Regions from separate parts of the Staphylococcus sp. acrmy genome, predicted to be linked through region 1. Evidence: riboswitches for the same ligand, from Rfam matches in the RefSeq annotation. Region 1 holds a riboswitch; each other region holds the start of a gene.
What was found. Region 1 has a riboswitch for thiamine pyrophosphate ahead of thiC (phosphomethylpyrimidine synthase ThiC). Riboswitches for the same ligand answer to the same signal wherever they lie in the genome.

Region 1 (4,327 bases):
GTATAAGTGGCTAAATTTAATGACTTGTTAAACTTGAGACAAACTAATTAATATTTAGAAAAGAGGAGAAAAGTTGTTTAAAAATATAATTTTTGATTTTGACGGTACTATTGCTAATTCAAAAAAATGTAGTCTCATCGCAACTAAGAAAGCTTTTGGAGAGTATGGTCTAGAAAGAACCTAGTGATGAACAAATTGAATATTATATGGGTATACCTATTGAAAAATCATTTAATTTAATGAGTTCAGTAGATTTAAACGAAAAAGAACTTAAGCAACTCATAAGATTATTTAGAGAAAATTATAAAGAAGTTGAAGAAGCACATTTAAATAGTTATGATGGCATGTTAAATCAACTCGAGACACTTCATAAAAAGGCTAAATTATTCGTGGTTTCTAGTAAAAAAACTGAAGTACTAAAGAGAAATTTAAAGATATTAAAGGTCGATCATTTATTCTTGGAAATCATACGGTCAGATAAAGTAAAAAATTATAAACCATCACCTGATGGTATTCTTTATATTTTAAATAAATATAACTTAAACAAAACTGAAACTATATATATCGGAGATGCTATATTTGATATTCAAATGGCAAAAAATGCAGGAGTCTCTTCATGTGCTGTAACATGGGGAAGTCATAGTGAAGAAAATTTAAAATTAGAAAATCCTGATTTCATTATTAATAGTGTAAAACAAACGAATTTTGAGAGATAAGATAGGTCGGCTAATAAATTGTAAATGTAATTAGATTTTTAATGGTGTTTCTGATTTAATTATTTATTCTCTACGTACTAAGTAATCATTTCCTCCATCTAAATTCCACTCCTAATATAGTGAATTAAATCTTAATTTGTAACTTTTTATCTTAATTGATATACTAAAGCCATAATTGAATATCATCGGATATCAATTAATATTTGCTAGGGGTGCTTTTAAGTGCTGAGAGAGGAATATTTCTCAACCCTTTGGACTTGAACTAGATAATACTAGCGTAGGGAAGCAAATGGATAAAGTAAATTTAAAATAAAATATATTCAATACATATAAAAAGACAGGATACGATTATGGTTGTCTCTATCAACCATCATTTTATTCTGTTTAATAATGTATTTTATTATTAATGATCGCTTTTTTCTAACAAATATATTCCTTTTTTGTGTGCTTAAAATTCTCTTAGCGTCATGATTATAGGAGGATTTTATGAAACAAGAAAACATTGAATTGAAAAAAGGTTTTCCAGCAAGTGAACGTGTATTTAAGCAAGGTGTAGATGAAGATATTCAGGTGCCATTTAGAAAGATTGAGTTATCTGATACACTATTCGACAATGAAAAGCGCCACAATGACCCTTTGTATGTATACGACACAGCAGGCCCTTACCATGAAGATGATTATAAAGTAGACATTTTCAAAGGTATTCCAAAAACCCGTCATCATTGGATAGAGGAGCGAAACGATACTGAGACTTATATTGGACGTCGTATACAATCTATTGATAATGGTTTTAAAAAAGAGGGGCATAAAAATCTTGTTGAACAATCTTTTGACTACCAACCGCGAAAAGCAAGTAAAGCCCATGCCATTACACAAATGTACTATGCTAAAAAAGGCATAATTACTAAAGAAATGAAATATGTGGCATGCCGAGAAGACGTGGACCCAGAATTTGTCCGTGAAGAAATTGCTAGAGGACGCGCCATTATTCCTAACAATGTAAATCACCCTGAATCTGAGCCAATGATTATTGGTAAGAATTTCCAAGTTAAAATTAATGCTAATATTGGTAACTCTATTGTCTCATCATCTATTGAAGTTGAAATAGAAAAGCTTGTATGGGCTATCCATTGGGGCGCAGATACAATCATGGATTTATCGACAGGCAAGAATATTCACTCTACTCGAGAATATTTATTGCGTAATTCTCCAGTGCCAGTGGGTACCGTGCCTATCTATCAAGCTTTGGAAAAGGTTGGTGGTGTAGCAGAGGATCTCACTTGGGAAATTTATCGAGATACGCTTATCGAACAAGCGGAACAAGGCGTTGATTATTTCACAATTCATGCGGGTGTGCGTCTACATCATGTACCACTTACTGTAGACCGCCTCACTGGCATTGTTTCTCGAGGCGGCTCAATTATGGCGCAATGGTGTTTAGCACATCACGAAGAAAGCTTTTTATACGAACATTTTGATGATATTTGTGAGATATTAGCGCAATATGATATTGCTGTCTCATTAGGTGATGGCTTACGACCAGGCTCAATTTATGATGCAAATGATGAAAGTCAAATTGCAGAATTGAAAACACTTGGAGAACTAACTGATATCGCTTGGAAACATGATGTACAAGTAATGATTGAAGGTCCTGGCCATATTCCTATGCATAAAATTAAAGAAAACCAAGAGTTAGCAGATTTCTATTGTAAAGAAGCGCCGTTCTACACACTTGGACCACTGACAACTGATATTGCACCAGCTTATGACCATATTACTTCAGCTATCGGGGGCAGCTAACATTGCAAGCTATGGTACAGCAATGTTATGTTACGTAACACCTAAAGAACATCTTGGTTTACCAGATAAAGATGACGTGCGTGAAGGCGTGGTTACTTATAAGATTGCGGCCCATGCTGCCGATCTAGCAAAAGATCTAAAAAATGCAGAAGAACGTGACAATGCGATAAGTAAAGCCCGTTTCGAGTTTAGATGGATTGATCAATTTAACTTGTCGTTAGACCCAGATAGAGCACGTGAGTATCATGATCAAACGTTACCGACTGAAGCGGCTAAAGTCGCACACTTCTGTAGTATGTGTGGCCCTAAATTCTGTTCAATGAAAATTTCGCATAATATCAGAGAAGAACATCGAGAGAAATTAGAAGGAATGAAAGAAAAAGCCGAAGAATTCAAAGAACAAGGTAGTAAAATTTATCATTAATATAAGATACTGTTACACAATTAAATTATAAAGTATCACATAAAATGCACCCTTAAAAGTTGGACTAAACAATCCCACTTCTAGGGGTGCAATATTTTTTCTAAATTATTATTACTTATCTTTTCTGTTCTTTCTATGTTCTTGACGACGTTGTTCTTCTTTAGATAGAAAATTAGGATACTTGCCAGGATTTTTAGAGCCATCTATGAATCCATATATCAATGGAAAGCCGACAACGCCTATTAGTAAGATGACGCATATACCTAATAACGTATAAACCATATAGTTTAACCTCCTTACATAAAAAGAGAGCAACACAGAAATCTAATGTGATTTCTAAGATTTCATTGTCTCACTCTAGCAAGGTTGACCAGTAATGAAGAAAGTACAGTTACAGTGAGTCTTCAACTCAATCAACTATTGCCAAAACAAAAATGGAGACATCTATGATATAAATGTCTCACTCTCACTAAAAACATTCAAGCTATTATGCAGTTTTTCTAGTTGTGAGATTGATTAAAATTAAACTACCTAGTAGAAATAATGAACTACCTAAAGCTTGAATAGGTTGATGATGATTGGCATCACCAGTTTGAGGCAATGTTTTGTTTGAAGTAGATTGATGTGTATTAGTTTTAGATGATGGGACTTCTGTAGAAGCTACATTTCCTACATAATACGTATTCAATTCACGAGCATTATCTACGGAAGAAGCGTCTGAAGTAGTTGGAGATGGGTTATCTAATTCAGCAGCTTTTGCGATGCCGTGTTCCGCATGTGTGTCTTCACTTGCTAATTGATTAAAATCACTAAATTTATCATTCTTATATTCTACTTCGCCAGTTTTATAAACTCTGTAGACACCTACACCAGAATTTGCTTTATTATGACTTTCAATTTCGAAATAGTTACCTTTATCTATGGCTTTGCCGAAGTTTTGTAAATTCCACTATTAGACATTGCTTCTTGTGCAACTTGTTGTGCATTGTCCTTCGTAACCATTTCTGCAGCTAATGCATGGTTTGAGTTTAAACATAATATTACCGTGCCTATTAGAACAGTTAACACCAATAGAGAAACCTTCTTCACAATGCAAACCCCATTTCATTTATTATCGATTACAGCCTTAGTGTAACACTCAGAATTGAATTAAATAGGGCTTTAAAACGAACGATATCGAAACTTTAACCTAGCTTAAAGAACTCACCTTTTGTAAATTTAGCTTAACAATATTAAAGGTTATTTAAAGTTTATAATTTCTGTGAATTTAGTATTTCTTTTTTGAAAAGTAGGGTATAGCCCATGCCATTAAACAAATGAAGATAATGTGCGCAACCATCCATAAACCATACTCAAGCCAACTGAATTGGAATATCTCACGTCGTGC
Region 2 (9,627 bases), on a different contig from region 1:
TTGAGTAGTAACTTCATTTAAAGCTTCTGGAGCACTTACTTGTTCATTTTTAATCTTCTCTTCGATAGGTTGAATTAACTCAGGATCATCAAGAACTAATAAATGTGCATCAAAGATAGCAGCTTTATCAGGACCTAATTGTTTTTCCGCATTATTTCTAATTTTAGTTAATTCGATTTTAGAAGCTTCTAACGCATTTCTAAATTTTTGAATTTCAGCATCAGTATCTGTCACTTTTTCATTAGCGAACGATAAATCTGGTTCTACTAATAAATAAGCTTTAGCAATTGCTACACCATCTGATGCAGCAATACCATTAATTAGTTTAGACATAATTATTCAGTTAAACCTTCTTTAGATAAGACATCACTGATTGCTTGAATTGCATCTGCTTCATCGCTTCCGTCAGCATAGATAGTGATTTCAGCATCTTTACCTACACCTAAACTCATAACACCCATGATTGATTTTAAATTAACTTTTTTACCGTTATATTCTAATTGAATATCTGAATCAAATTTTGATGCAGTTTGAACTAACATAGTTGCTGGACGTGCATGAATACCTGTTTCGTCGATAATTACATAAGATTTTTGTTCCATAATCGATTTCTCCTTCGAAAAGTTAGAATATTCAAATTTGTCATAATCTAACATAATTTTATACCATAACACTACCAAATTATAATAACTAATTCAATTCTAATACTATTGAAATACTATCCTAATCATTAATTATATTAATGGAAAAGTGTTCTAAATTACTATATTATGTTTCTATTCTTCAATATCTATACTTACTTTAGTTTCTATTGAAATCGTTTAAGCAATTTAAGGTTAAATTATATCTAGAATGACAAACTTTAAAACCATCTTAATATAGCTTTAACATTAAGCTCACTTCAATTATACTACAACATTTTGCTTTTAAATAATATCATTAAGAACTTTTTCGCATTTTTCGATATGATCTCGTCCTAATTTATTCATGAAATAGTAGCTAATTGAAGCTGACACGGCTTGTCCTACTACTGGGAACCATCTAGTTTGTTTTGCAGCTGTACGTTTTGCCATATCTCTAATAATCATTTTTAGCATCGCACTTGTCACTTTTCTACCTATAAATGAACTACCTTGAATTGCTGCAGCGGCTAAAATTCGCTCTTTAGCATCATCGCCTAACGTGTTCACTTGCTTATGATCAAGTCCATAAATTTTGTTAATATCTTCAATAATATCTCTAGTCAATTTGATATCTACGCCAAAATCTAGTCCAGGAATAGGTACTACAGTCATACTTGAAGATAATAGTGATTTTTTCTTAACAATCGATTCAGCTTTAGCTCTACGTTCTGCTATTTCTTCTTTAGTAGTTGGTAAAATGCTTTTTTCTTTAATTTCTTCAATATTTAAAACTCTGTTACCTACTTTATTAGTAACGCCGCTTGTTAGTCTATTCATTATACTCATGCTTAGACACACACCTTCCTTTAATCATTTATTAAACAGTTATACCCAATTTTATTGTTTTAATGCTTAATATTTAAGAAAACGGCTTTCAAATACTTAGATGGTTTGTAGTGAGGATGCGTTTTAAAATCTTTCGGCAAGCCCATTACTTCTTTAATTTCATATTCCACGCCAGCATTTTCTAATGTACTTTTTATAACATTTTTAAATGATTTCAATGGGAATACACTAGAATTGGTACATAATAATAATGAACCATTAGGGGCTAAAACTTCTAGAGCGCCGTTAATTAAATCATCATAATTTTTTTGTACAGAGAATGTTTTTTTCTTGTTACGCGCAAAACTAGGTGGATCAATCACAATTGTGTCATATTCCTTACCGTGTCGTGCTGCATAATTATAGAAATCAAATGTATCCATTACATAGATGTATTGACTTTTAGGATCGATAGCATTTAAACCGAAATTCTCTTCTGTTAACGCGCGTGAACGATTGGCTAAGTCGACACTTGTAGTATGCTCAGCATGTTTGGCAGCAACTACTGAGAAAGCACCTGTATAACTGAATAAATTCAGTATTTTTCTTCCTTCTGAAAATTGGTCACGTAATTTTTTACGTACCTCTTTTTGATCTAAAAATATGCCAGTCATTAACCCATCATCTAAATCTACATTATAAAACGTGAAATTCTCTTCAATCACAATTGGAAATTCAGGTGTGTCACCTAGCACATGACCACCAGTGTACTCTGAATCTTTAAAGCGCATCTTCTCATAAATAGAGCTAAACTCAAATACTTGTTGAATTGCTTCAATAACATTGTAGCGGAATTTATACACGCCTCTTGAGTACCATTGAATCAGTAAATGACCGTTATAATTATCAATCGTTAAGCCACCAACGCCGTCACCTTCCGCATTAAATAATCTATAGGCATTAGTGCCTTCGATGTGACGATAATATTCTCGTTCTTCTAAGGCTTGTTTAAATAATTTTACGAAAAATGGCGTATTAATGTCTTCATTTTGATCATAACTTAATACCCAACCTAAACCTTTATGTTGACGACCTACATAAGCTGTCGCAACATATCGGTTATCCTCAGTGACTAATTGAAATAAATCGCCTTCTTTTAAATGATCGTGTTGGTAAATATCATCTTCGTTTACCAATGGATATTGATTTAAATATTTTGTTTCTTTTCCTTTATTTAACGTTGCTATTTTCATTATCGAATTCTCCTATTTAAATCATATTTATACTTACTTTTACTTTTTGAAAATGTTTCTTATTTAGGCACGTTACCATTTTAACAAATTTGAAATTTTCATTACACACATTAACGTCAAATCAGCAAAACTAAAGGCCAAGACATTTTATATAAATGTCCCAGCCTCTTAGCGAAACGTATTCAATTATGGCCGTTCTCTTAATTGTAATGTAAATGCGACGATGACTGCAATTAACATTAAAATTAAAGTTGGCGTAATAAACACAGATAAAAGCAAACCATGGATCATAATATTAATAAATTCTGTTAACAATTTAAAGAATAGAATGCTTATCATAAAGAGTTGTAAATAATAAAACTTACCTCTTAAGAAATGTGTCAATGTGGTAGCAACATAGATAATAATGATGAACATTAACAATAATAATGTTATCCATTCAATTACATATTGAGTTTGTGATAACTCCCATTCACCAGACACAAATAAAGCATTTCTGTTATTAAATTCTATAAAAGTAAATAAGAATAAAATGAAACCACAGAAGATTTCTACATAAGCAGGTTTAATCCATTTAGGACGTCTCATCCAACTTGGAATATCGTCCTCTTCGATGTTAAAGATATTTTTAAATTTGTTTTTAAACTTATCACGTTTAGATCTGATTTTATCTAAATCTACACTTCTTCTCGTCTTATGTGCATATTCGGATGTTTTATCTTGTAGTTGTTTAAAATGAACTTTAGATTGATTCGAAACATTTCCTTTACTTGCTCTTGATAATTCAGGTTCTTCTTCACCAAGTTCTTCCTTAGTTAATGGTAATGCGCGTCTTAGGAATAAGAAATTCCAGATAGAAGCTTGCGCTAATAACCACATAACTAAAAAGAATGTATTTACGCTTAAAATATCAATTGGTGCAATTTCATTTGCATCAATTTTACCGTATAACGAAATTTGGGTAATTAAATAACTTATTCCGTATGAAATAATTATCCATAGATAATGACTTTTTCTATTTTCCTGATTAAGTTCATCTTTATAAACGATATATCCAGTATGAATAATAAATGGAAAAACAAAAATCACTGCCCAAAAGCCATATACTTGAGTCATTAAGGTAATTGTAATAAGGAAGTATAAAACACCAATAATTAAAAAGAATATTGAGATGTCGTAATCATATTTAGTAGTACGGTATAATGTATAACCAATAAACATTACAATAATACCAAATAAAATAATTATGACTGCACTTATAATAGGAAAGTTGCCTATGAATCTACTCATCACTCTAATAATTTCACTGAAGAATGCATTAAGGAAGTCCCATAAATTATGAATTTTTAATTCAGCTTTATTTTTATCCTTTAATTCATTGATTAAAGGTAAATTAACTAAAATAATGAGACCCGTGAAGAGTGAAACGAGACCGATAAGATAACTATAAATTATCTCGGTGTGTTTCTTAAGAAAAGACATACTGTTCACCTCAAAATTCATTATATATGAAGTTGTTACTCTTGTCTTTATTAAAGAATAAAATACAACTTGAGACCTATAAAAGTTTATCTTTATTTCTAATGGGTAGACTATAACTGTAATAATTATTCGTATAAGGAGTGTTGCATTATGACAAACGAAGATGCTAAAAAATTATCAGCTGAAAAAGCTAAAGAAGTAGAAGAAAAATTAAAAGACCAAAACGAAGAAAAAACTAATGACACTGAACAAACTAAAAAAGATGTTCAAGACACTTTAGACTAATTTAGACATATAAGTATGGTGGCTACCAATCCCCTAACGTGGATTGGTAGTTTTTTTTATGTTCTAAAATAAATAAATATAAAATCTATAAATTCCTATCAGTTTTAACCAAAATCCCTGAATGACCTTGACATTAATTAGGAAAAGTCATACATTTAAACTAAATTAAATAACAACGCACTAGGGGTGTGTATGCTGAGATGAGGTGTAGCCTCAAACCCTTCGAACCTGAACTAGCTAAGACTAGCGTAGGAAAGTGTTGCTAACATAAATAATTTCAACTTTTATATAAAGTATTTTATTTGAGACGCACAACTTTCTACGGAGGGTTGTGCGTTTTTTTAGGAGGAAACTTTATGTCAAAAGGTTTAAAGCTTTCAGAAATATTAGTAACTGTACTGATTGCTGTAGTATTTGCAATTATTTATAACTTATGGTGGTTTGCATACAACGTAGCACAAGTTGCAGGTCTTCATATTGAGCAACTCACATACGGCGTTTGGTTTATGGCTGCTATCGTCGCATATTTAATTATTCCTAAACCAGGTATCGCCTTAATTGCAGAATTTGCTGCTGGTGCTGGTGAAACTATTGTTATGGGTAAATTTGATATTCCAACGATTATTTATGCCATTTTACAAGGTTTAGCATGTGAAATCATTTTCGCTATTTTTAAATATAAATCAAGATCTTTAATGGTAGCGGCATTAGCTGGTTTAACTACAGCGCTTATTTCATTCCCAGTAGATTATTTCTACGGTTATTTAAATGAAGTAGCAGGTTGGAACTTACTATTATTCATTGTTTTCCGTGCGATTAGCGGTATCGTAGTTGCCGGATTACTATCTTATTATATTGTCAAAGCGTTGGATCAAACTGGCGTAACCAAACTATTCCGTCCAGCTTCTCAAAAAGACTACGACAACCTATAAGGGGAAATCATTGTGTTAAAAGCAAAAAATTTACGTCTTAAATATCCAAATGGCGAAAGAAAAATTTTCGATAATTTAAATATTGAAATTAAAGATAAAGAAAAAGTGCTTTTACTAGGTCCTTCTGGATCTGGTAAAAGCACATTGCTTAATGTGCTAAGTGGTATTGTTCCTAATTTAATAGAACTACCTATGAAATATGATGAATTAGAAATTAATCAACAATCAGGGGTTATCTTTCAAGATCCAGATACTCAATTTTGTATGCCGAAAGTTTATGAAGAATTAGCTTTCGTTTTAGAAAATAAGAAAGTCCCACGTAGTGAAATGGACGAACAAATTCAACAAGCCCTTGCTTCTGTGAATTTAAATGTAACTGACACTACATATGTTAACCACTTGAGTGGCGGGATGAAACAGAAATTAGCTATTGTGGAAACTATTTTACAAGAAGCTGATACGCTCTTCCTAGACGAACCTACGGCAATGTTAGATGTAGACGCTACGGCGGATTTGTGGAAACGATTAATTCATTTATGGACGGATCAAACAGTGCTTATCGTTGAACATAAAGTTGAACATATATGGCAACACGTTGATCGCGTTATCTTAATGAACTATGAGGGAGAAATCATTGCCGATAATACACCTGATTACATCTTACAAAATTGCGAAGAGTTACTAACTGAATTCGGTGTTTGGCATCCTCATGCGTGGAATCATGCACCAGAACGTTATGCTCTTTCTCCTGATTACAATAAAACAATTTTCTCATATAAAGATGGGCGAGTTACTCGTGGTAAGAAAGACTTATTCCAAATACCAGAATTATCTATTTATCCTGGTGAATGGATTACAGTTACTGGGAAAAATGGTACTGGAAAGACTACTCTTCTCGAATCTATAATGCAGTTAATAAAATATAAAGGGCAAATGCATTACGAAGATACTTTATTGAAGAAAATTAAAGATGCAGCACAACATATGTATCTCGTTTATCAAAATCCAGAGTTACAATTCATTACAAACTCTGTATATGAGGAAATACATATTCATTACAACCATCAAGAACCAAAAAAAGCCGAAGCACAAACGCAACGTCTTTTGAGTTTATTGCATTTGGAAAATGTTAAAAACCAACACCCATTTGAATTATCAATGGGACAAAAACGTCGCTTAAGTGTAGCGACCGCGTTAAGTTCAAAAGCTGAAATTATTTTATTAGATGAACCAACTTTTGGTCTAGATAGTCATAATACATTTCAATTAATTGAACTTTTCCAAGAACGTGTTGCTAAAGGGCAAACGATTGTCATGGTTACGCATGATCCAGAAATCATACACCGTTACCCTACACGTCGCTTAAACGTGGACAATGGAAAACTCGTGAAAATGGAAGGTGAAGCACATGTTTGAGCGTTGGAAAAAACGATTCACATTCGTTGATGATGTAAATATCATAACTAAGTTATTGTTTGGCGTCGCTTTATTCTTCTTTATCATTTTCGTCCATAACTTTGATTACATGATTTACATTACTTTATTAATGTTTATATTCTTAATGTTATTTAATGGCACTGAACTTAAGATAACTGGGTCTTTTCTCCTAGTTACCGTATTCTTTGCCCTACTATCATCATTATTTATGATTCTGTATGGTGACGGTACACACATGCTATTCACTTGGGGAATTATCCAAATTAGTATAGAAAGTATCGTACGTGGTATACATTTATCCTTACGGACAATTACAGTATCAATGTTTGGTATCTTAATTGCGTTAACTTCACAAATCGTCATGATATTCTATAGTTTAATGCAACATCTAAAAATCAAACCTAAAATTGCCTATGCCTTTATGGCAGCAATCAGAATGGTACCTTTAATCTTTACATCACTGATCCAACTTAGACGTTCTTTAAAAATGCGCTATCAAATGATTGATGCTTCGAATTATCGAGGGTTAAAACGTTTCAAACACTTAATCATTCCGATTTTAAGTCAAAATATACGTCGTGCCCATCAATTATCAGTAGCCATGGAATCTAAAGGATTTAAAGATGGACCAAGAACGTATTATTATAAAGCTCCATTCTCATATAAAGATATACTATTCGTGATCTGTTTAATTGGTATTTTAGCTTTAGCTTTCTATCTATCACAAACCTTCCCAATTACCGGCATTACCGATGCTCGTGTTTCTGGAAAAGTAGGCTAAGTTAAAAGCGAATATAGAAAAACTAGCTCTGAAAAAGTCTAATCGTAGATTTTTCAGAGCTAGTTTTATAGTTAGAGAGAAAGTAAACTTTCCTTTCTTACCTATCACTTTTATTTTTTCAATGCTTTATTTCCTATGTCTTTACGGTAGAATAATTGGTCGCTTTCTACGCGTTCAACGTTTTGGTATGCGGCTTTTTGTGCGGCTTCAATCGTTTGTCCTTTTCCAATAGCGAGAAGTACTCTTCCTCCTGAGGTTACAAAGTCATCATTCTCTTTACGTAACCCGCTCACAAAGTACTCATCATTCAACTTGAAGCCTGAGACTTTGGCGCCTTTATTATATAATCCAGGATAGCCTTTAGAAGCTAACATAACGCCGACGACGAAATCATTATGCCATTGGAAACGAATAGGCTCTTTACGATCTAAAGCGACGATTTGAGCCATTAAATCACTTTCAAGACGGCTTAATAGCACTTGTGCTTCCGGATCGCCAAAACGGGCATTAAATTCAATGACTTTAGGTCCTTCTGACGTTAAAATCGCACCAATATATAATAAACCAAAATAGTTATAACCCTCTGCTTTCAACGCTTTAGCAATTGGTTGCGCAATCTCTTGATTCGTGCGATTCAATACCCCTTCACTAATATGTGGCACTGGACAATATGCACCCATTCCACCCGTATTTGTCCCTTCATCATTATCATAAGCACGCTTATGATCTTGTGCAATACAATCGAACGGCACTGCGTATTCTTCATTAACAAACGTCATTAGCGAGAATTCTTCACCTTCTAAGAATTGTTCGAAAACGACTTTCCCTTGTTCTTCAGGATACACTTCTTCGACCGCTTCGATTGCTTCTTCACGAGTATGGGCGATGATAACGCCTTTACCTGCTGCGAGGCCGTCTTTCTTCACGACGATAGGTAACTCACATGTATTAACGAAATCTAATGCTTCTGTTTTATTGTTAGTTTCTTTATAATCCGCAGTCGGAATATGATATTTAGCCATAAGCTGTTTAGCGAATAATTTAGATCCTTCTATTTGAGCAGCATCTTTATTAGGACCAAAGACTTTAACACCAGCTTCACGTAATTTATCAGGTAGTCCATCGATTAATGGTTGCTCTGGCCCTACGATAACCCACTCAATTTGCTGTTGAGCTACAAAATCCAATATCTTTTCATGATCATTTTCAGCGATGTCTGAATGCACTTCCGCTAGCGTTACCATCGCATCATTGCCAGGAATAGCATATAATTGTTTAACTAAAGGCGATTGACTCAATTTAGAAACTAATGCATGCTCTCGACCACCAGCACCAATAACTAATACTTTCATTTGAAATACCCCTTTCCATATCTATAGTTTTAATAATTAGTGTTTAAAGTGACGCATGCCTGTCGTTACCATAGCAATGCCATATTTATTTGCCATATCTATAGATTCTTGGTCTTTAATAGAACCACCAGGTTGTATAATGGCTTTAATGCCATGTTGTGCAGCTAATTCAACCGTATCGCCCATTGGGAAAAATCCATCTGAGATTAATGCGACGTTTTCATTGATTTCAATTGCTCGTTCTAACGCAATTTTTGCAGCGCCTACACGATTCATTTGTCCTGCGCCAATACCTACTGTTTGTTTATGATTACTCAAGATGACCGCATTACTTTTTACAGATGGAATAACTTTCCAACCTAATAACATAGCTTCCCATTGATCATCGGTCGGTTCAACTTCAGTCACTACCTTCATCTCTTCTTTAGCAACTTCATAATTATCTTTATCTTGAACTAAATAACCACCTGATACCGATACAAATTCTTCTTCACGTTTATCAACAGTCATATCAATTTCTAATAAACGAATATTTTTCTTTTTCGTTAAAATATCTAATGCTTCATCAGTAAATCTTGGGGCAATAACCACTTCTAAAAAGATTGAATGCAACGTCTCAGCTAGCTCACGTGTGACTGTTCTATTTAAAGCAATAAT
Region 3 (9,627 bases), on a different contig from region 1:
TTTTTAAAGTGCTAATCATTTCAGGACCTACTGGTGCACTAGCATCTGCTTTAGACGGTGTAGCATACATTGGCCCTACTCCTATATAATCAACATCGGTTAAATCAGAACCTTGATATTCTTCTTCATTTCCTACACTTAACCCAATAATTTTATCTTTAAAATCATCTCTAAAAGAAGTGACTTCTTCATCATCTTGCCCTACATGAATCCCATCAGCATCAATGGCTAAAGCTAACTCAACATCGTCATTAACTAGAAAAGGAATATGATATTCATGACATAACGTCATTAACTCTCTAGCTAATGTCTCTTTAGCCTCTCCTTTTAATGAATCTGGCCCCTTTTCACGAAATTGAAATAATGTAATTCCAGTTTCTAATGCTTGTTTTAAAATATCTTTAATATCAGAACCTTGTGGTATGTCTTGAGTTCCACAAATAAAATAGACATTCAAATCGTTCGCTTTAAACATATTATTCTACCTCTTCACGTTTAACATCTCGTTCATATGTTTCATAGTTCATTAAATACATTTGATCAAGTAATTGGGGTAAAAATGTGCCTGGTCCTTTAACTTGAGCATCATTTTCAGCAATTTCAGCAGCAATATTATAGAAACTTACCGCTTCTTCCAACACTTGTATTGATGGATGTGTTTCTCTAAATAAGAAACCTGCTACTATACCACCTAATAGACAACCTGCTCCTGTAATCTTAGCCAATAAAGCAGACCCGTTAGATAATTTAACAACTTTGTTATCTTGAACAATCACATCGTCTTTTCCTGTTAAGACGATGGCTGTATTTAATTTCTCATAAGCCTTCTTAGCAATAGTCACTGGATCAAGGTTCGTATCACCGTCTGTACCTTTCATAGTTGTATTCGTATCAACTAATGTAAGAATTTCAGAGGCGTTTCCTTTAATAACTGAAACTTCTACTTCTGATAAAAATCTTTGGCAAAATTGTTTACGATAAGTTGAAGCGCCTACTGCTACTGGGTCAAAAACGATAGGCGTACCTTGTTTATTAGCAATTTTACCGATTGCAAGTATATCTTCTTCATTGGCTTTAGTTAAAGTACCTATATTAATTAATAAAGCGCCCGCTACTTTGTAAAATTCTTCAGCTTCCTCTGGGGCTTCACTCATTGCAGGGCTTGCACCAATGCTAAGTAAACCATTTGCAGTAAAATTTTTAACTACATTGTTTGTATAACATACAACTAATGGATTATCTTGTCTTAATTTTTCTAAATTATTCATCATCTAATCCCACTTTCTTCATATAAGCGAAATGATTTACAGGGCCACGTCCTTGACCAATTTCAGGTGTATATTGAATACTCATTGAAATAAAATCTTTGGCTTTTTTCACTGCATCATAAATTGACTTACCTTTCGCAAGTTCTGCAGTAATAACTGCTGAAAATGTACAACCTGTACCATGCGTATGTTTTGTATCAAAACGTTGGTCTTCGAAAGTATAAACGCCATCTTTAGTGAATAAGAAATCTTTAGCGTTATTTAAATCAGCAGAATGGCCGCCTTTAATTACAACGCCTTTACTACCAATCTCATTAATAAAGATGTCCCCAGCTTTATAAATATTTTCTTCAGTATCAATTTTCAAACCTGTGATTTCTTCAGCTTCAGGTATATTAGGCGTAACCACGTCTGCTAAAGGTAACAATGTATTTTGTAAATGTGTTTTAGTATCATCATCCATTAATGAATCGCCACTTTTAGCTAGCATAACTGGATCAATAACATAAGGGATATCTGAATGTTCTTTTAAAAATCCTTGAATTAATTCCATTGTTTCTTTTGTGGCAATCATACCTGTTTTAATTGCATGCGGTAACTCGTCATCAAAGACGCTTTCAAGTTGTTCTTTTACCCAGCTCGTTTCAAGGTTGTGAATATGTTGTACGCCTTTTGTATTTTGAGCCACTATACTCGTAATAGCTGCCATTCCATACACACCACACGCGTGGAATGATTTTAAATCCGCCATTACTCCTGCTCCACCTGTAGGGTCTGTTCCAGCAATAGTTAAAGCAATCTTAGGTTTATTCATGGTTAGCGCCTCCAAAGTTCCATTGTTCATCTATATATGCCATATTAAAGAAGTTACGTTCGTGTATTGTACTTTGTAAGAAACTTTCTTTAATATCTGCTTTTTCTTGTTCTGTACAATTTTCAGTTAGTTCATCTAATAAGCGATCAAACACTTCTATAAGTGGACGCATCTCAGTACTATAAAAATCAAACCACTTAGCTGTGATTGAATCTCTATTTAAATTGTCATCTTCTAATGCCATTTTAGCCACAACTTCATATACGTATGGACACGGAGCCATAGCTGCGATGGTATACGCTGCATTTTCATGCGCATAAGCGTGATAATACATATGCTTAATATAATGGTCGCCACTTGGAGGCCAAACTTTTTCTTTAACGATTTCTTCATAAGGTTCATTAATATAGTCAGCTAAAATTTCATGCGCTTCTACTTCACCATCAAGCATAAATTCGATTTGTTCAACTAAGAATTTAACGTCTTTCATAGTTGGTGCTTTAGGTATTAAAAGTGCATATAAGTTAGTAAACTCTTTTAAATATGAAGCATCAGCACGTAGATATTGACGTACCGCTTGCTTTGATAGACTACCTTTTAATAAATCTTGAATAAACCCATCATTATAAATCTTCTCAATAATAGGTTGTGAAGCTTCTTTTAATTCAGTTGAAAAAGTCATTTCATTTCCTCCTTAAAAATAAAAAGCTACATTTCAACGTAGAAATGTAGCTTTCATTCTTAGAACATGAATGAAACGTTCACATCACTACTTTCCTACGTTGGTACTAACCAAGTCAGGTTATAAGGGTCCGAATCATTCATCTCAGCCATCAATAAGGCTCCCCTAGTAGCTTTTATTATTTCTTTCACCATATCAAATTGGTAATTAATTAGCAAATAAAAAAGCCAAGACACCTTTAAAAGATGCCTTAGCTAAAATATATTATATATTTAAATTATGCAGTTACCCATTGAGATGCGCCAGCAGTGTTGTATAATTTAACAGCTGCAGCATCTTGAACGTGTTCAGGAGCTTGTGTTGGAGATACACCTTTATATTCAGCAGGTGCTACTGAGTCCCAAGTAGATTGTAAGAATTGATACTTACCTGCTGCACCTGAACTTGGGTTAACAGCTTTGATGTCGCCGCCTGATTCACGTTGAGCAATTTGTTGTAAATGGCTATTAACATTTACTGATGAACCACTTGAAGCTTCGCTACTTGATTGACTAGATTGACTAGTGCTTGAAGTAGCTTGTTGTGGTTGTTGAGTTTGCTCAGTTTGTGGTGCTTGTTGTGTTTGTGTTGGTTGTGTTGTATTTGATTGTTGTTGGTTACTAGTTTGTTGTGGTGCTTCTTGATTGTAAGAAGATGTGTCTTGTGTGCTAGCTTGTTGTCCAGTTGCTTGAGTTGATGTTTGTTGTTGAGCAGTGTTATCTACTGTTGCACCATTAGATGGATGATATTCCCATTGGAAATAAGTGCCATCTGACCAGAAATGATAAGATTTACCATTTAAGTTGAATTGATAATCATAAGCGCCCTCTTGAATAGGACCTTGGTTTAATGATTGATCATTTGATTCTGCTAATTGTGCTAACTCTGCCTTGTTAATTTGAGATTCACTCGCATCAGCTTGACCTGCATTACCAGCTACTACTCCTAAGCCTACTGCTAATGATGAAGCAATAATAGTCTTTTTCATAGTATAAAAATCCTCCTACGTAATTTGTTCATAAATTATTTTACAAGTTACACTTTAACATCCATAAAAGCAGTGTAGGTTACAGTGAAATAAAAAAAGGAAGGTCTTTTTTACATACAAATTACATTGAATAATGGTACAAATTAATTAAATTTAGTAATTTAAAACTTCCATGACAGTGTTTAAGATATTATCTTATACTTTTGTTATGTAATACGATTGAAATCTTTCAGATAATTAAACCCAAAAATTAGGAACCTCCCTTACTTTGTTGGGAAGAAATAAGAGAGGTTCTGAGTATAATTGAAAGATGTTATATATAGAATAGATAGAATTGGAGTTAAAATATAGAAATTTAATTGATATTGGTTATCTCAAGATTATTTAAGGGATAAGTGTCTTCATCATATGTGAGGGAAGAGAGTAGTTCATTATTCTTAGATTTGGGAGACATAAATTTAATTGTTTCAACGTATAATTCCGTTACAAAGTGAGTTTGCCCGTCTTTTTCATATTTACGAGAGCGCATATGCCCCGTTATACCTACAAGTGATCCTTGACTAGTGTACTTTTCAATATTACTTGCAGTTTTGCCAAATGCTTTGCAAAAAATATAATCACAAGCTATTTCATTGTTTTCATCTTTATAATTACGTTCAGTAGCAACACTGAAGGTAGCGATTTTCACCTCCTCTTTATCATAAATTTGTGCGTCTTTGGTCATACGGCCAACTATGACTATCTTATTTAGCATATCTCACCTCCTTCTATCTCTATATTATTCATTAGTTTGTTTCTCGTCAAAATCCTATTTTTAATAAAATCTTTACTATTGATACTCAAAATTTGATATATTTAAAGAAAATAGTTAATAAATTACTGCTAAATTTGGTAATTCATAAATTTTTGTATAATTTAAAATAATTTGGGGATGTGAGAAAGTGAAGACGTTTAAAGCGGTACGCTTCCAAATCATAAATGAAAATGGTGGAATAACTGAATTTGAATTAGAAGATGGCGTTATTATCAATAAAGAAAATAGTGGCACTGGGTGGCTATTAGAAATTGTAATTTCTAACGCTCATTATGAAACAATGAAGACATACTATGATGAACAAACGTTATTAGATATTCGAGTAGTTATCACAAGACCTTCTAATGATCCTGCCTTATTTGACGCTACGATTAAAAATATCTCAACTTATGAGAAGACAATGTCGATTGTCTTTGAATGTCATATTTATACTTTACGACAAGTTTATGCTGAAAGTTTATTAGAGCAATTAATTGATGAAGGCTTATCAGGTGAAGAATTAAAAGTTACTTTCAATCGCATGATGCAATCTAAACCTAAGTTAAAAGAAGAAAAATTTGAACGAGAATAACATAAATTAAGCCTTAGTCATTTTTTAAAATGGCTAAGGCTTATTTTTGGCTTATAACTAATTAAAGTAAAAAGTAGTTAAAACCACTAGAACTATAAACTTATGCGTCTTGAATAGCGAATGTAAGTTCACAACTACATGCTAGTTGTCCATCGACTGTTGCTTTAGCTGTACCCTTACCTATAGGACCTTTAATTTTAGTTATTTCAACTTCTAACATTAAAGTATCGCCTGGAGTAACTTGTCTTTTAAAACGACATTTATCAATTCCAGCAAATAAAGCGATTTTACCTTTATTCTCTTCTCTATTAAGCATCGCTACAGCGCCTGTTTGAGCTAATGCTTCTGTAATTAAAACGCCGGGCATTACTGCATAGTCAGGAAAATGACCTTGGAAGAATGGTTCGTTACCTGAAACTTGTTTTAAACCAACACAGCGTTTTCCTTCTTCATACTCAACAACTCGATCGATTAATAAAAAAGGCTGTCTATGCGGGATGATTTGTTTGATTTGATTATAATCGAAAATTGTTTCCATAAATAATTACCTCCAAAAGTAGAGGGTGAGACATTTAAAATCATACTCTAGGAGTCGATTCATCTTGCCCCAACCTTCTTTTAAATCATATATTTAAGCATTATGCTCATTATAATTAATCATTTACTCTTTGAATATCGGCACCTAGTGATTTTAATTTTTCATGGAAATTAACATAACCACGATCTAAATGCTTTAATTCAGTTACTTGAGTAGTACCTTCAGCTACTAATCCAGCTAAGATAAGGGCAGCGGCTGCTCTTAAATCTGTCGCTTTTACTTGCGCACCTTGAAGTTGACTTTTACCTTCAATTTTAGCGCTTCGACCTTCAACAGTAATATTAGCATTCATACGTCTGAATTCAGCAACATGCATGAAACGATTTTCAAAGACTGTTTCCGTAATCACTTTATGACCTTCAGCTGTAAGTAATAAAGCCATCATTTGTGATTGCATATCAGTTGGAAATCCTGGATGAGGAAGTGTCTTAACATCTACAGGTTTCAATTCGTCATCAACCGTTACACGTACGCCTTCCTCTTGAAAATCTAAATTAACGCCCATTTCTTCTAATTTATAAATTAGACTTGTCATATGTTCTTTAACAGCGTCACGTACAAATACATCGCCTCTTGTAATTGCTGCTGCAATAATTAATGTTCCGGCTTCAATTCTATCTGGAATAATAGAATGTTCAACACCTTTTAATTTTTCTACACCATGAATGGTAATCGTATCAGTACCAGCACCAGTCACTTTACCGCCCATTTCATTAATGTAGTTTGCTAAATCAACAATTTCAGGTTCTTTAGCAACGTTTTCAATAACTGTTTTACCTTTAGCTAATGATGCAGCCATAATAATATTTTGGGTAGCACCCACACTAGGGAAATCTAAATGAATATCTGCACCTTGTAAGCCATCTTTAGTGCTAGCATAGATATTTCCATTTTCTAAATGAATTTCTGCGCCTAACGCTTCAAACCCTTTAATATGTTGTTCAATAGGACGGGCACCAATTGCACAACCTCCAGGAAGCGCAACGATAGCGTGACCTAAACGAGCTAATAAAGGTCCCATTACTAATACACTAGCTCTCATTTTACTAACATATTCATATGGTGCTTGCTCGTTAAGTGTTGAAGATGCGTCTACTGTTACAGCGCCATCTTCTTTATTGTATTCAACTTCAGCATTCAAAGTTTTTAATACATTATTAATTGTTACGACATCGCTTAAATCTGGAACGTTTGTTAATTTACTTTTTCCTTCTGATGCTAATAATGATGCAGTTAAAACAGGTAATACTGCATTCTTTGCACCTTCGACTTTAACTTCTCCAGTAAGGCGATTGCCTCCATTTATTACTATTTTATCCATTTTAATCCTCCACTTTAACTCCTATTACTTCTACCATTTCCCATTTTTCAAATAATTATTTACTAATTATATCCATTTTTTAAATTAAATTACAGTTATCAAAATAAATATTTTACTTGCGTAGAATACTGTAATAAATCAACTAAAAAGTTGGTTACTGCTGTTCCTAATAAGATTGCTAAAAAAATCAGGCAAACTTGAACTTGAGTAGTATACCCTTTTTTAAAGAGATTATCCAACTTAAGAGAGTTTAATGCCCAATAAGCAATACAAATACAAATCACATATAAAATTAAACGTATAACTGCAAATTGTCCAATATAATCCATATCTTACTCTCCTTAGAGATTACTGTATTATATTGTACCTTAAATAGGTGGAGAATGATACTAATGATAACCATCAAACCTACAAAAAAGAAGTGAGATAATATCTATTATCTTTTCTTAGATTTTGTAGTTTAATCTTAGTGGTTTTTCTTCACAGAGAGATTTAATGGAGCTTCTATACACATGCATTTCATACAATTACTTTCATACAAAAAAAGACTAAGCCATTCATATAAAAATAGCTTAGTCTCTTTATTTTTAATTTATTTTAATTCAGCTACACGTAAGCGATTTTCAGCTCTTGCTAATGCTCGCTGAGCACGGTAAATATCACTGTTATCTTCGTCTTCCAAATGAGATTCTGCTCTTTGACGCGCTAATTTCGCTCTTTCAACATCAATCTCACTAGCTGTTTCAGCTGTTTGGACAATAACACTTACTTTATGATGTCTAATTTCAACAAAGCCACCACTAACAGCTATATATTCAGTGCCATTTCTAAAATTAACTTTTACATGGCCTGTTTTTAATGCGCCAACTGTCGGGATGTGTCCACTCATGATACCTATTTCACCAGCTGTTGTTTGAAAGACAACTAGTTCAACTTCATCTTTTTCGTAGACTGAACCATTAGGAGTGACAATATCAAGATTTAATGTACTCATTATCTATACCTCCTAATTATTTTAGACTTCAACACCCATATCTTTTGCTTTAGCAATTACGTCGTCCATGCTTCCTACTAAACGGAACGCATCTTCTGGAATATGGTCATATCTACCATCTAAAATATCTTTGAAATTAGCTACTGTAGTTTTAACTGGTACGTATGAACCTTTTTGACCAGTAAACTGTTCAGCAACGTGGAAGTTTTGAGATAAGAAGAATTGAATTCTACGTGCACGACTTACTGTAAGTTTATCTTCTTCAGATAACTCGTCCATACCAAGAATAGCAATGATATCTTGTAATTCTCTATATTTTTGAAGTGTAGATTGAACGTCACGAGCAACTTCATAATGTTCTTGACCAACAATTGATGGTTCTAAAGCTCTTGAAGTTGATGCTAACGGATCTACCGCTGGATAAATACCCATTTCAGTTAATTTACGCTCTAAGTTAGTAGTCGCATCTAAGTGGGCGAATGCAGTCGCTGGCGCTGGGTCAGTATAGTCATCCGCTGGTACGAATACTGCTTGAATAGACGTTACAGAACCTTTATTAGTTGATGTAATACGTTCTTGTAATTGACCCATTTCAGTTGCCAATGTTGGTTGGTAACCTACGGCTGAAGGCATACGACCTAGTAAAGCTGAAACCTCAGAACCGGCTTGAGTAAATCTGAAAATATTATCGATAAATAATAGTACGTCTTGGCCTTGTTCATCACGGAAATATTCAGCCATAGTTAATGCTGATAAAGCTACACGCATACGAGCACCTGGTGGTTCGTTCATTTGGCCGAAGACCATTGCTGTTTTCTTGATTACGCCACTATCTTTCATTTCGTAGTATAAGTCATTACCTTCACGTGTACGTTCTCCGACACCTGCGAATACTGAAATACCACCATGTTCTTGGGCGATGTTATTAATTAATTCTTGGATTAAAACGGTTTTACCTACTCCGGCACCACCGAAGAGACCAATTTTACCACCTTTAATGTAAGGTGCTAATAAATCTACAACTTTAATACCTGTTTCAAGAATTTCTACTTCTGTAGATAATTCATCAAAATTTGGTGAAGGACGGTGAATAGGATCACGTCTAACTGTACTATCTAATTCTCCATCTAAATCAATAGTATCTCCTAAAACATTAAATACGCGTCCTAATGTTACTTCGCCCACAGGGACACTGATATCTTCACCAGTGTTTTTAACTTCCATACCACGTTGAACGCCGTCTGTTGAATCCATGGCAATCGTACGTACCACGTCGTCACCTAATTGTAATGCAACTTCCAATGTTAATTCGAAAGTGCCATCTTCTTTAGTTACGTCAATGATTAGGGCGTTGTTTATTTCAGGTATTTCATTATGTTCAAAGCGAACGTCAATTACAGGACCCATAACCTGAGTTACACGGCCAATACCCATGTTGTTTCCTCCTTTAAATATTAATCAAATGCTGCGGAACCACTCACAATTTCAGTAATTTGTTGTGTGATTTCGGCTTGTCTTGCTCTATTGTATTGTAATGA
Region 4 (9,627 bases), 190 kb from region 1:
ATCATTATTAACTTTAGTGCGATAACTTACTTATCTCTCATCACACTTTATTTATCTATTCCAATCTATAAAACACCATTTTAAGACGTGTTAGAGATTCATTCTATATATGGTATGATGAAAATATACCATGTACGATTGGTAACATCATTAAATATATAGAAAGTAGGTTAACACTTTGGAACAAACTATGGATTCAACGCGTACTTCAAGTACTCAGGCAACTCAGAATCAAGAACCACTAGAACCTAATCATCAAAAGTTAGTTAAACCGAAAGGCAATCGATTTCTTAACGTTTTAATTTTTATATTCTTTATGATTTTTGTTCAAATTCCAGCAATATTAGCACTATCAATTTTAGGACTCACAGTGGCTAAAGATAGCTTAGGTCTAACCATTGGTCTATCTGTCGTTTTCATTATCGTCTCAATGTTTGTGATTTGGGCAGTGAGAACATATTATCGTCGTCATACATATGAAAATATACATTTGAAATTACAACCTCGAGATGTTGGGATTGATATCCTTTGGTTTTTCTTATTGCGTGTAATGGCAATTGGTTTATCTCTACTAATGGGAGTTGTATACGGTCAATCACAGTCTGCCAATGATAAAGCATTAATGAAGAATTTAGAACGCATTGATCATCTAACCCCATCAATTATTATCGCCTTAATCGTTTTCTTTATAGCGATTACTTTTGTCGGACCATATTTAGAAGAACACACTTTCCGAGGCATTTTCAAAGAAACTATCTTTAAAAGAGGCGCATTCGTGTTGCCATTCATTCTATCATCGGCCATCTTCTCTATTAATCATGCTTCAGTAAATATTATCGGCTTCTTGATGTATATGTTAATGGGCATGGGCATGTATATGGCCTATCAACGTCGTGGTAGCTTGAAAGATAGTATTCTTGTACATATGCTTAATAACGCTTCAGCTAGCATTACCATGATTCTTGGACTAATTTATATTATTTTGAAATAAAGGTTCATTTCTACATAATTTTCAAAAAGATATTAAATTTATACATTTTATTGTTAAAAACAGTTTTAAAACAAAACAAACGGGTAAAACAAGCTAGATACATAAATTAAGTATCTATTTGGGATAACTTGGCATTATTTATAATGTGCCGGAGAATATATACTCTTTTCTTTTTCAAATTAGTTTGTACTAGACTTAGACTTCCTTAAATTTAGAGTACATTTATCAATCACCAACATTCCATACAATAAAATGTAACCCTGTCATACATTTTATTAAAACCCAAACATTTGTATATTCCCAAAAAAGGCTTTATGGCCAATACACTTATAGTCCTCCCAATGCTATAAGTGTATTTTTTATTTGGGAAAATAGTACAATCGCTTGTCTCAATTATTAACTTTTCAAATAAATTTACAACAAACATACATGATAAGATAAAAGAGAGTTCGATAACTAATTATTGGAGTGGTGATGAATCATGAAGCTACTAATATATGGACTAAATTTGCTCAACTATTTAATAGCAATAACGCTCGTACTTTATAACTTACATAACCTATCTCAAGTTGGTCTCGACATTTGCGTGTACTTTCTCATTGCTAGTTTTATTCTATTAGTCTGCTCACTTATCATTTATTTTCCAGCCAAAAATAATACGCTCTTAGTCAGTTTCTTTATAAATCTCTTTAATCTAGCCATTCTATTTCCAATAATGTTATTGCTATTGTTTTAATACTTTTTAACTTTAATTTCTATATCAGTTTCATCTATGCTATGTTATAAATAGGTAAAACAAGTCACTAGGGGGGCAATATTAATTGCTGAGAGAAAGTAAACCTTTCAACCCTTGAACCTGTTGGTTAGTACCAACGTAGGAAAGTGAAAATATATTTATGCATTTCTTTCAACATTCACTTTTTTACGGAAAACTGTTTATTGGAGGAATTTTTTTATGGAAAAATTAGTAGTCGGTTTAGAATGGTTTTTAAATCCTGATCATTTACCATTAATTTTAGGTATTGAAAAAGGTTGGTTTAAAGAACACGACTTAGAGATTGAAATGATAGAACCTGAAAAACATTTTGATGCATTAGAAGAAATTGAAAATGGTTCAATGGATATCGCCATTACTGAACCTATCCATTTAGTAGAAGATAAAGCAAGCAACCAAAATGTAGTAGGATTCGCTAGATACTTACATACGAATGGTGGCGTAATGTACAACAAAGATAAAGGCATTACAACACCTAAAGATTTAGTTGGCAAACGTCTCCAATATCCTGGTGCACCTGGTTTAGGTGGCATTGCTATCGCCAAAACGATGATTGAAGCTGATGGCGTAGAGTATAAAGACGGTGATATTACGCCAGTTAACAATAGCTTTTATCACACCGACGCTTTACTAAATGATAAAGCCGATGCTGCTACACTTATCTTTGAAAATTTTGAAATATTAGAAGCAAGAAGTAAAGGCCTTAACGTAGATTATTTCGCTTTAAAAGATTACAACGTACCAGACTTTTGCCAATTAATTTTTATTACTACGCCTAATAAATTAGATACAGAAAGTACTAAAATCAAACGATTTATCAAAGTCATTCAAAAAGCAATTCAGTACATCAATACAAACCTTGAAGACGCAATTAACATCTATGCCCAATACACACAAACAGATATAAATAACCAATTAAATAAAGATACCATCGAAGCCACAACAAAATGCTTCACAAATGATTTATCAATAAGCGACGATTTCTACAACGACCTACAATTGTGGCTAAAAGAAACCGGAAAAATTCAACAAACTATCAACCCAAAAGATTATTTTACAAACCGTTTGTTATTTAGTAGACACGATTGATATGTGATGATTATGTTAATATTATATTGAATAAAATAATTTTATAAGTTAAATATTACTTTTTGAGTTTGACAGACATTGAAACTTAACCTAGTATTAAATTAGCATTATAAATAAAAAAACCAACTTGTAAATTACAAGTTGGAATCATACACCATAGCTAGAATATAGAGTATGAAATCTCTATTTTTCTTACTAGTTTATTTAACCCTTTTATTACTGCCAATAATAAAGGGTTATTTTTTATTGAGTTTTCCAAAAAATATAGTCATTGCTAAAGATAAAAATACATTTAAAGTAATAAAAACTTCAAAGTTTATATTAAATATGCAAATAAACAGTAATAATCACCTCCTACATAAGTAAGAAATGATTACTCTGGCTATGAATTACTTTAATTGTACTTAAATCTTACAATAATTAAAAGCCACTATTTAGTGACAAAAGTTCGTAAAAACTTTCAAAGTCGCGCTATTCCAGGCTTAAAATAATCTAAAAATTTTATTTTAGTATTTCGAGCGTTTTTTATTGACTTTATCTCCTAATTAGGATTGATAACAATTTACTATAATCGTCTCTTACAATCACCATTTTAAGTATTATAATTACCAAAAAAGAGTAATAATAAGATTTTATATCATCCTTTATTTTATTGTCATATGATTTATTTTTTAGATAAATATGCAAAATAAGTTAACTTAAATTTAAAAGCTACTAAACACGAATATTTCTAAATAAGTCTAACTGATTATAAATACGTAGTTCACATCTATTAACTATTCCTAACTTTCATAAATCTATACTTTATATTAAATTTAAAAGACCCTCTTTTGTAATACAAAATTTGTAAGTATATTACATAAGAGAGCCTTAATAGTTATTCTATTACTTTTTTTAATTAAGAAATTATTTTTATTACTAAACTATTCCTTGATTTTTATCATAAACACTTTCTACAAACGCAATAATTTCAGCATCATCAGGCCCTTTTCTTTGCTCATATACCTCAATTAATAAATTATTATATAGTTCTTTAATAAAGTCTCTATGTGAGTTTGCAGCATACATTAATTTTAAAATTTTATTGAAGTCTTTATTTAAAAATGTTTTATTAATTATATACTCAAATTCTTCTTTACTCACACTACTCATTATTACAACCTCAATAAACTCTTCTTTTGCAATTCTAATCATTTGAACAGCATCATCTTCAACAAAGTTATCCATAATTTTTTTTACTGCCATTGTTGAAATAGCTCCTCCAATAGTTGCCCCAATAACTGTACCAATCCCTGGTAAAAATGAGGTTCCCAAAGCTGCTCCCCCAGCTAATCCACCTAAAGATCCAGCGCTTGTGGCTACTGTATTTTTTACAAGCTGTTTATAAGAAATTCTTCCTTTTAATATATTATAAACATCTGGCCCAAACGTCACAGCAACATTTATAGCTATCAAAGTTCCTCCGGTCACCATTTTTGTAGCGTTTTTAGAAGAATTTTTAGCAAACTTATTAACCACTTTTGTATTAATTAACGCTTGTCCTAATTTTTTTCCTGCCTGACTACCAGCAAATTGAGAAGCAATCATAAAAGTAAAACCGCTATAAGCAATAGGCTTTATGAATGAAATACTAGCTTTTTTAAAAGATTCCTTAGAGTCTAAGCCAGAGGTTCTACATGTCCAATACATCCATACACCTGAGACTATCGATCCAGGAATTGCCGTACTTGCCCCGTGTATAAAATCAATACCTGCAGAGTATTTAATCTTTTGTGCTAACGTTACAGTTTTTTTATTTCCTTGTGAGTCTATATAAACTGAATGTTTTTTACTATCAAATATACTTGTTTGAGCAATTTGTGCTTGATTGTAAGTTAAAGCACCTTTTTTTATATATTTATGTGCATTGTTAGGATTATTTTCATGGGGGACAGCCCCACCTTCTATTTTTCTCTTCATTTCTTTTATTGCTTCCGAATATTGATCTTTTGGAACCTCTAAAATCATCATTTTTTTCTTGTATATGTATTTAGCAGTTTGATGTTTATCTACAGTGTGGAACGCTGAATTCACACTAGCTTTAGCATTTTTACAATATTTTGTTTGAATGAATTTACCGTTTACAGCTCTATCTGGACCATTTTTTTTATTCTTATGACCGAAACCTTCAGCATTTTTCATTTTTAATTTATCAAACGCCGTTCCCGCATGTTCTCCAGCCACACCATAACCTTTGGCTTTTACTCGTTCACCAGTTGTTTTATCAGTTCTCTCACTAAATCTAGCGTTAATTTGAGACCTATTCAAGTCTTCATTCATTTGCAAACTAACATTTGCAAACTGAGCATTACTCATTGAATTTGAAATATTATTAATATCTAAGTTATCTTTAATATTCTCAAATATTTTCTCTAATTCTTTAGTTTGTTTATTTTCTTCAACTTCAGTTTCTGTAAATGCTTTATTTTTTAACGCTTCATTTACAATTTTAGACCACCCTGATTCAATAACAAAATTTATTTTATTTGCTAACGACTCTGGTAAATTTCTAACTATCATATTAGGACGTTCGTAATATAATAGATAAGATGTTTTTCCAAATCTATATTGCTTATATAAATTTTGAAATGGAATGCTAACTTTTTCATTTGTGTATTTTTCTTTCTTATCTTCTTTATTTTTATTTTTTATTTGTCTATTTAATACAATTTCGTTTGTAGTTATTAAATATCCATACTCCATAAACTTCATTTCATTTTTTGCTGGTTTCGCATTATATATAATAGGATAAACATCTTCAGATATATTTTGTTCAGTCCCCATGTTAAAATATTCTGCTCTGTTTATAGGAATATTTTCACCAATCATATCGCTCTCTATAGCCATACTTTCAATCTCACTACTAAATTCAATAGTATTATCTACTACTATATCCCCTTTTTTCCAATCAGAGATATTTTTTCTCTGTAAAAACAAAAGTATAGCTACAACGATGAAAACCAAAATTATTGATACTTTAAAACCGAGAAATAGAATAGTATAAAATAAAATATTTAATAATATAATACTTCCAATTGCTAAACCTATTGATTGTGCCAAAGACAATTTAATTTTCTTATAAAAAAATGCACTTAACCCTATAATTATTAAAAATCCCAAAAATTCCATATACCGTCTCCTATAAAGCTTCTATTTTAAAAAACACTATATAATTATATTTTAATTAAATTTTTATTTCTACAACAAATTGTGCACATTTTTTATTTAATTTATGTATTTGTAGTTTCAAAATTGTATCTATAATTAATCTTTGATAATAAATCTAATAAGTAATATTAAGTTGAAAGCTTGTGGTAAAAATTGAATTTTTTTACATAGAATTGAATTAAAAAAGGAATTCCTACGTTATATAGAAATTCCTTTACGATGTATTAAATTCACATTATTGAGGTCTAGCGTTACGTTTCATTTTCACGTATTGAGAAATACTATATAACGCGATACCAACCCAAATGAATATAAACGTAATCAATTGATGAATATCGAATGGTTCTTTAAAGGCGAAGATGCCTAGGATAAATATTAGCGTTGGGCTGACGTATTGAATAAAGCCAGTTAATGATAGTGGGATACGTTTAGCACCTGCTGAGAATAAGATCAGTGGCACTGCCGTAATCATCCCTGAAAATAGAAGCCAGAAACTATCCATATTTATACCTACTGAACTTTGACTCGTTTGCCATAAGTAAGCCATGTAAATAAGACCCGTCGGTGCAGTAACGATACATTCTATTGCGATACTACTCATCGCTTCAACTCGCACTAATTTTTTAAGCAAACCATAAATACCAAATGAAAATGCTAGCATTAGTGAAATAAACGGAAACTCGCCGACACGAATGGTCATGTAGACTACGCCCACCATCGCAAAGATAATAGCCAACGTTTCAAACTTATTAAATCTCTCTTTTAGGAAAATGAACGCCAATAGAATACTTACTAATGGGTTAATGTAATAACCTAAACTTGCCTGTAGCACATGTCCATTTGACACTGCCCATATGAATGTTCCCCAGTTTATCGTAATAACGTACCCCGCAATGATAATCACGATAAGTTGTATCGGATGTGAAACTAAATTTGTTATGTCTCGCTTAAATGTGTTCGTTTTCTTCAAAATGAAAATCATGAGCACCATAAAAATCATTGATAACACGATACGATAGGCAAGAATTTCAAACGCACTTATTCCCCCTATTAATTTCCAATAAATAGGAAGAACTCCCCATAATAAATGCGCACCTAACGCAAACAAGACTCCTTTTTTAAATTCAGTATTAGAATCCATAACCACACCTCCCAATTGTATTTCCATGGAAATAAAGTATTAAGATTATCGTACCAATAGTTACAACAATTGGATACATGTAAGTCCTACAAAATTAGAATTCTTGTTTATTTTAAGCTGAATTTCCCTGATTTTAGACACCCTGCACTATACAGCCACACAACCCGAAGCCTAACCTATAACATTTCCAACTGGTTACTATCCTCTTTACAAAATATGATCTTAAATTAAAGAAAACACAAAAAAACAGTGGCTCTTACCCCACTGTTTAAAAGTATTTATCTTTTATCCTCCAAAGAATAAATCGATGAAGTCTCTTTTTCTATTTGCACTTTCTTTATAGAACTCAGTATAACCACAATTTTTACATGTTATGGTTTTAAAGTTATTGTGCTGTAAATCTAATAATTTTGAGATTCCTGAACCTGTAGCTGATAACGTACCTTCTTCAACTTCAGTATGTCCACACTTAATACAACCTGTATCTTGTGTCTCTGACATATACCTCACTCCTTAAATATTTACTTATTTATTATTTAACCTATTTATCCTTTAAATAATCGTTCATTTCTTAAATAATGACCTCACGCCACAACGAATGTAGTTGAGCGACTCCTAGTGGAATAGAAAGTGCCGAGTGACCACAGGCACGAGCCTTTCCCACAGGAACGCGTCTCAACGAAAGTGAGTCCCTACCTACCACTTTGCTAAAAATAGCATCACTCAAACACCACAACAATAATATAGAGAATTACTCGAATAACCTCCCACGTCACAACGAACGCAGTTGAGCGACTCCTAGTGGAATAGAAAGTGCCGAGTGACTACAGGCACGAGCCTTTCCCACAGGAACGCGTCTCAACGAAAGTGAGTCCCTACCTACCACTTGTCATCCACGCCATCCTTCTCTTGCCATCCAATAACCACCTTCATCGTCACCATTTTTACACTCCTCTTGCTCCCTACGCCATCCTCATTTTCAATAAAAATAACCAACACAGACATTAATTTAGAATACTTCTAGTTATACATACTCTTGTCACATTTATTGTGACAAAGTCGCATTTTCTTTATGTTGTAGACGCTTTCTCTCCCCCTTACAATAAAGACACACAATAATAATAAAAAAAGAGGTGTAGTTATGGCTCAGACAGAAACACAAGAGAAAAAAGGTCTCGGCCGTAAAGTCCAAGCGTTTGGTTCATTCCTTAGTAGTATGATCATGCCAAACATCGGTGCGTTCATCGCATGGGGCTTTATCGCTGCGATTTTCATAGATAATGGTTGGTTCCCTAATAAAGAACTTTCTCAATTAGCAAGACCAATGATCACATACTTAATTCCATTACTTATCGCATTCAGTGGTGGCCGCTTAATCCACGACCTACGTGGTGGTATCGTTGCCGCGACAGCAACTATGGGGGTTATCGTTGCATTACCAGATACACCAATGTTACTTGGCGCAATGATTATGGGTCCTTTAGTAGGTTGGTTAATGAAGAAAATCGACCAATTCCTACAACCTAGAACACCACAAGGCTTTGAAATGTTATTCAACAACTTCTCAGCAGGTATTCTAGCATTTATTATGACAATCCTTGGCTTCAAAATCTTGGCGCCAATCATGCAATTCATTATGCATATCTTATCAGTGGCAGTTGAATTCTTAGTTCACCTTCACTTATTACCATTAGTAAGTATCATCGTAGAACCAGCTAAAATCGTGTTCTTAAACAACGCAATCAACCATGGTGTGTTCACACCACTTGGTACAGACCAAGCAGCACAAGTTGGTCAATCAATCTTATTCACAATCGAATCTAACCCTGGTCCAGGTTTAGGTATCTTATTGGCTTACATGATTTTCGGAAAAGGCACAGCCAAAGCAACTTCATATGGTGCAGGTATCATCCACTTCTTAGGTGGTATTCACGAAATCTACTTCCCATATGTATTAATGCGTCCGTTATTATTCTTAGCAGTTATTTTAGGTGGTATGACTGGCGTTGCTACTTACCAAGCAACAGGCTTTGGATTCAAGAGCCCAGCTTCACCTGGTTCATTCATCGTGTATTGCTTAAACGCACCTAGAGGCGAATTCTTACACATGTTATTAGGTGTTATCTTAGCAACAATCGTTTCATTCGCAGTTGCCGCATTAATCATGAAATTCACTAAAGAACCTAAACAAGATTTAGAAGCTGCAACAGCTAAAATGGAATCTAACAAAGGTAAAAAATCTAGCGTCTCATCTAAATTAACTGGTGCTACTACAGGCACTGGCGCAGCAAAAGAAGCAACTGACGATACAGCTAATAAAGATGATAAAGACGCATCATCTGAAGAAAATGCAGAAGACTTACTTGATGACTACAACACTGAAGACGTTGACGCTCACGACTATAGCAACGTTGACCATGTTAT

Region 2: it holds a riboswitch for thiamine pyrophosphate, as region 1 does, so the genes downstream of both, FH144_RS02880 (ECF transporter S component) here and thiC (phosphomethylpyrimidine synthase ThiC) in region 1, are expected to answer to the same signal.
Region 3: it holds a riboswitch for thiamine pyrophosphate, as region 1 does, so the genes downstream of both, tenA (thiaminase II) here and thiC (phosphomethylpyrimidine synthase ThiC) in region 1, are expected to answer to the same signal.
Region 4: it holds a riboswitch for thiamine pyrophosphate, as region 1 does, so the genes downstream of both, FH144_RS01360 (ABC transporter substrate-binding protein) here and thiC (phosphomethylpyrimidine synthase ThiC) in region 1, are expected to answer to the same signal.

The regions. Positions count from the first base shown of each region.
Region 1 covers NZ_JALCVE010000001.1:83,540-87,866, reverse strand. The annotation lists partial or broken gene FH144_RS00420 (HAD family hydrolase) at 74-716, shown strand; TPP riboswitch at 915-1,017, shown strand; partial or broken gene thiC (phosphomethylpyrimidine synthase ThiC) at 1,203-2,940, shown strand; gene FH144_RS00410 (hypothetical protein) at 3,052-3,222, opposite strand; gene FH144_RS00405 (LPXTG cell wall anchor domain-containing protein) at 3,428-3,628, opposite strand; gene FH144_RS00400 (hypothetical protein) at 3,859-4,029, opposite strand; gene FH144_RS00395 (DUF898 domain-containing protein) at 4,208-4,327, opposite strand, start outside.
Region 2 covers NZ_JALCVE010000002.1:225,643-235,269, forward strand. The annotation lists gene ptsP (phosphoenolpyruvate--protein phosphotransferase) at 1-333, opposite strand, end outside; gene FH144_RS02855 (phosphocarrier protein HPr) at 336-602, opposite strand; gene FH144_RS02860 (DUF697 domain-containing protein) at 927-1,469, opposite strand; gene FH144_RS02865 (class I SAM-dependent rRNA methyltransferase) at 1,529-2,701, opposite strand; gene auxA (lipoteichoic acid stability factor AuxA) at 2,888-4,183, opposite strand; gene graF (glycopeptide resistance-associated protein GraF) at 4,334-4,468, shown strand; TPP riboswitch at 4,641-4,740, shown strand; gene FH144_RS02880 (ECF transporter S component) at 4,825-5,400, shown strand; gene FH144_RS02885 (ABC transporter ATP-binding protein) at 5,413-6,816, shown strand; gene FH144_RS02890 (energy-coupling factor transporter transmembrane component T family protein) at 6,809-7,618, shown strand; gene purD (phosphoribosylamine--glycine ligase) at 7,729-8,970, opposite strand; gene purH (bifunctional phosphoribosylaminoimidazolecarboxamide formyltransferase/IMP cyclohydrolase) at 9,007-9,627, opposite strand, start outside.
Region 3 covers NZ_JALCVE010000011.1:21,910-31,536, forward strand. The annotation lists gene thiE (thiamine phosphate synthase) at 1-475, opposite strand, end outside; gene thiM (hydroxyethylthiazole kinase) at 477-1,268, opposite strand; gene thiD (bifunctional hydroxymethylpyrimidine kinase/phosphomethylpyrimidine kinase) at 1,261-2,082, opposite strand; gene tenA (thiaminase II) at 2,075-2,764, opposite strand; TPP riboswitch at 2,840-2,941, opposite strand; gene FH144_RS10415 (transglycosylase family protein) at 3,042-3,791, opposite strand; gene FH144_RS10420 (single-stranded DNA-binding protein) at 4,147-4,545, opposite strand; gene FH144_RS10425 (YwpF-like family protein) at 4,733-5,176, shown strand; gene fabZ (3-hydroxyacyl-ACP dehydratase FabZ) at 5,277-5,714, opposite strand; gene murA (UDP-N-acetylglucosamine 1-carboxyvinyltransferase) at 5,830-7,095, opposite strand; gene FH144_RS10440 (DUF1146 family protein) at 7,194-7,424, opposite strand; gene FH144_RS10445 (F0F1 ATP synthase subunit epsilon) at 7,688-8,089, opposite strand; gene atpD (F0F1 ATP synthase subunit beta) at 8,111-9,523, opposite strand; gene atpG (ATP synthase F1 subunit gamma) at 9,544-9,627, opposite strand, start outside.
Region 4 covers NZ_JALCVE010000001.1:275,253-284,879, forward strand. The annotation lists gene FH144_RS01355 (CPBP family intramembrane glutamic endopeptidase) at 179-991, shown strand; TPP riboswitch at 1,787-1,889, shown strand; gene FH144_RS01360 (ABC transporter substrate-binding protein) at 1,947-2,855, shown strand; gene FH144_RS01365 (hypothetical protein) at 3,774-6,023, opposite strand; gene rarD (EamA family transporter RarD) at 6,298-7,203, opposite strand; gene FH144_RS01375 (zinc ribbon domain-containing protein) at 7,489-7,704, opposite strand; gene FH144_RS01380 (PTS mannitol transporter subunit IIBC) at 8,345-9,627, shown strand, end outside.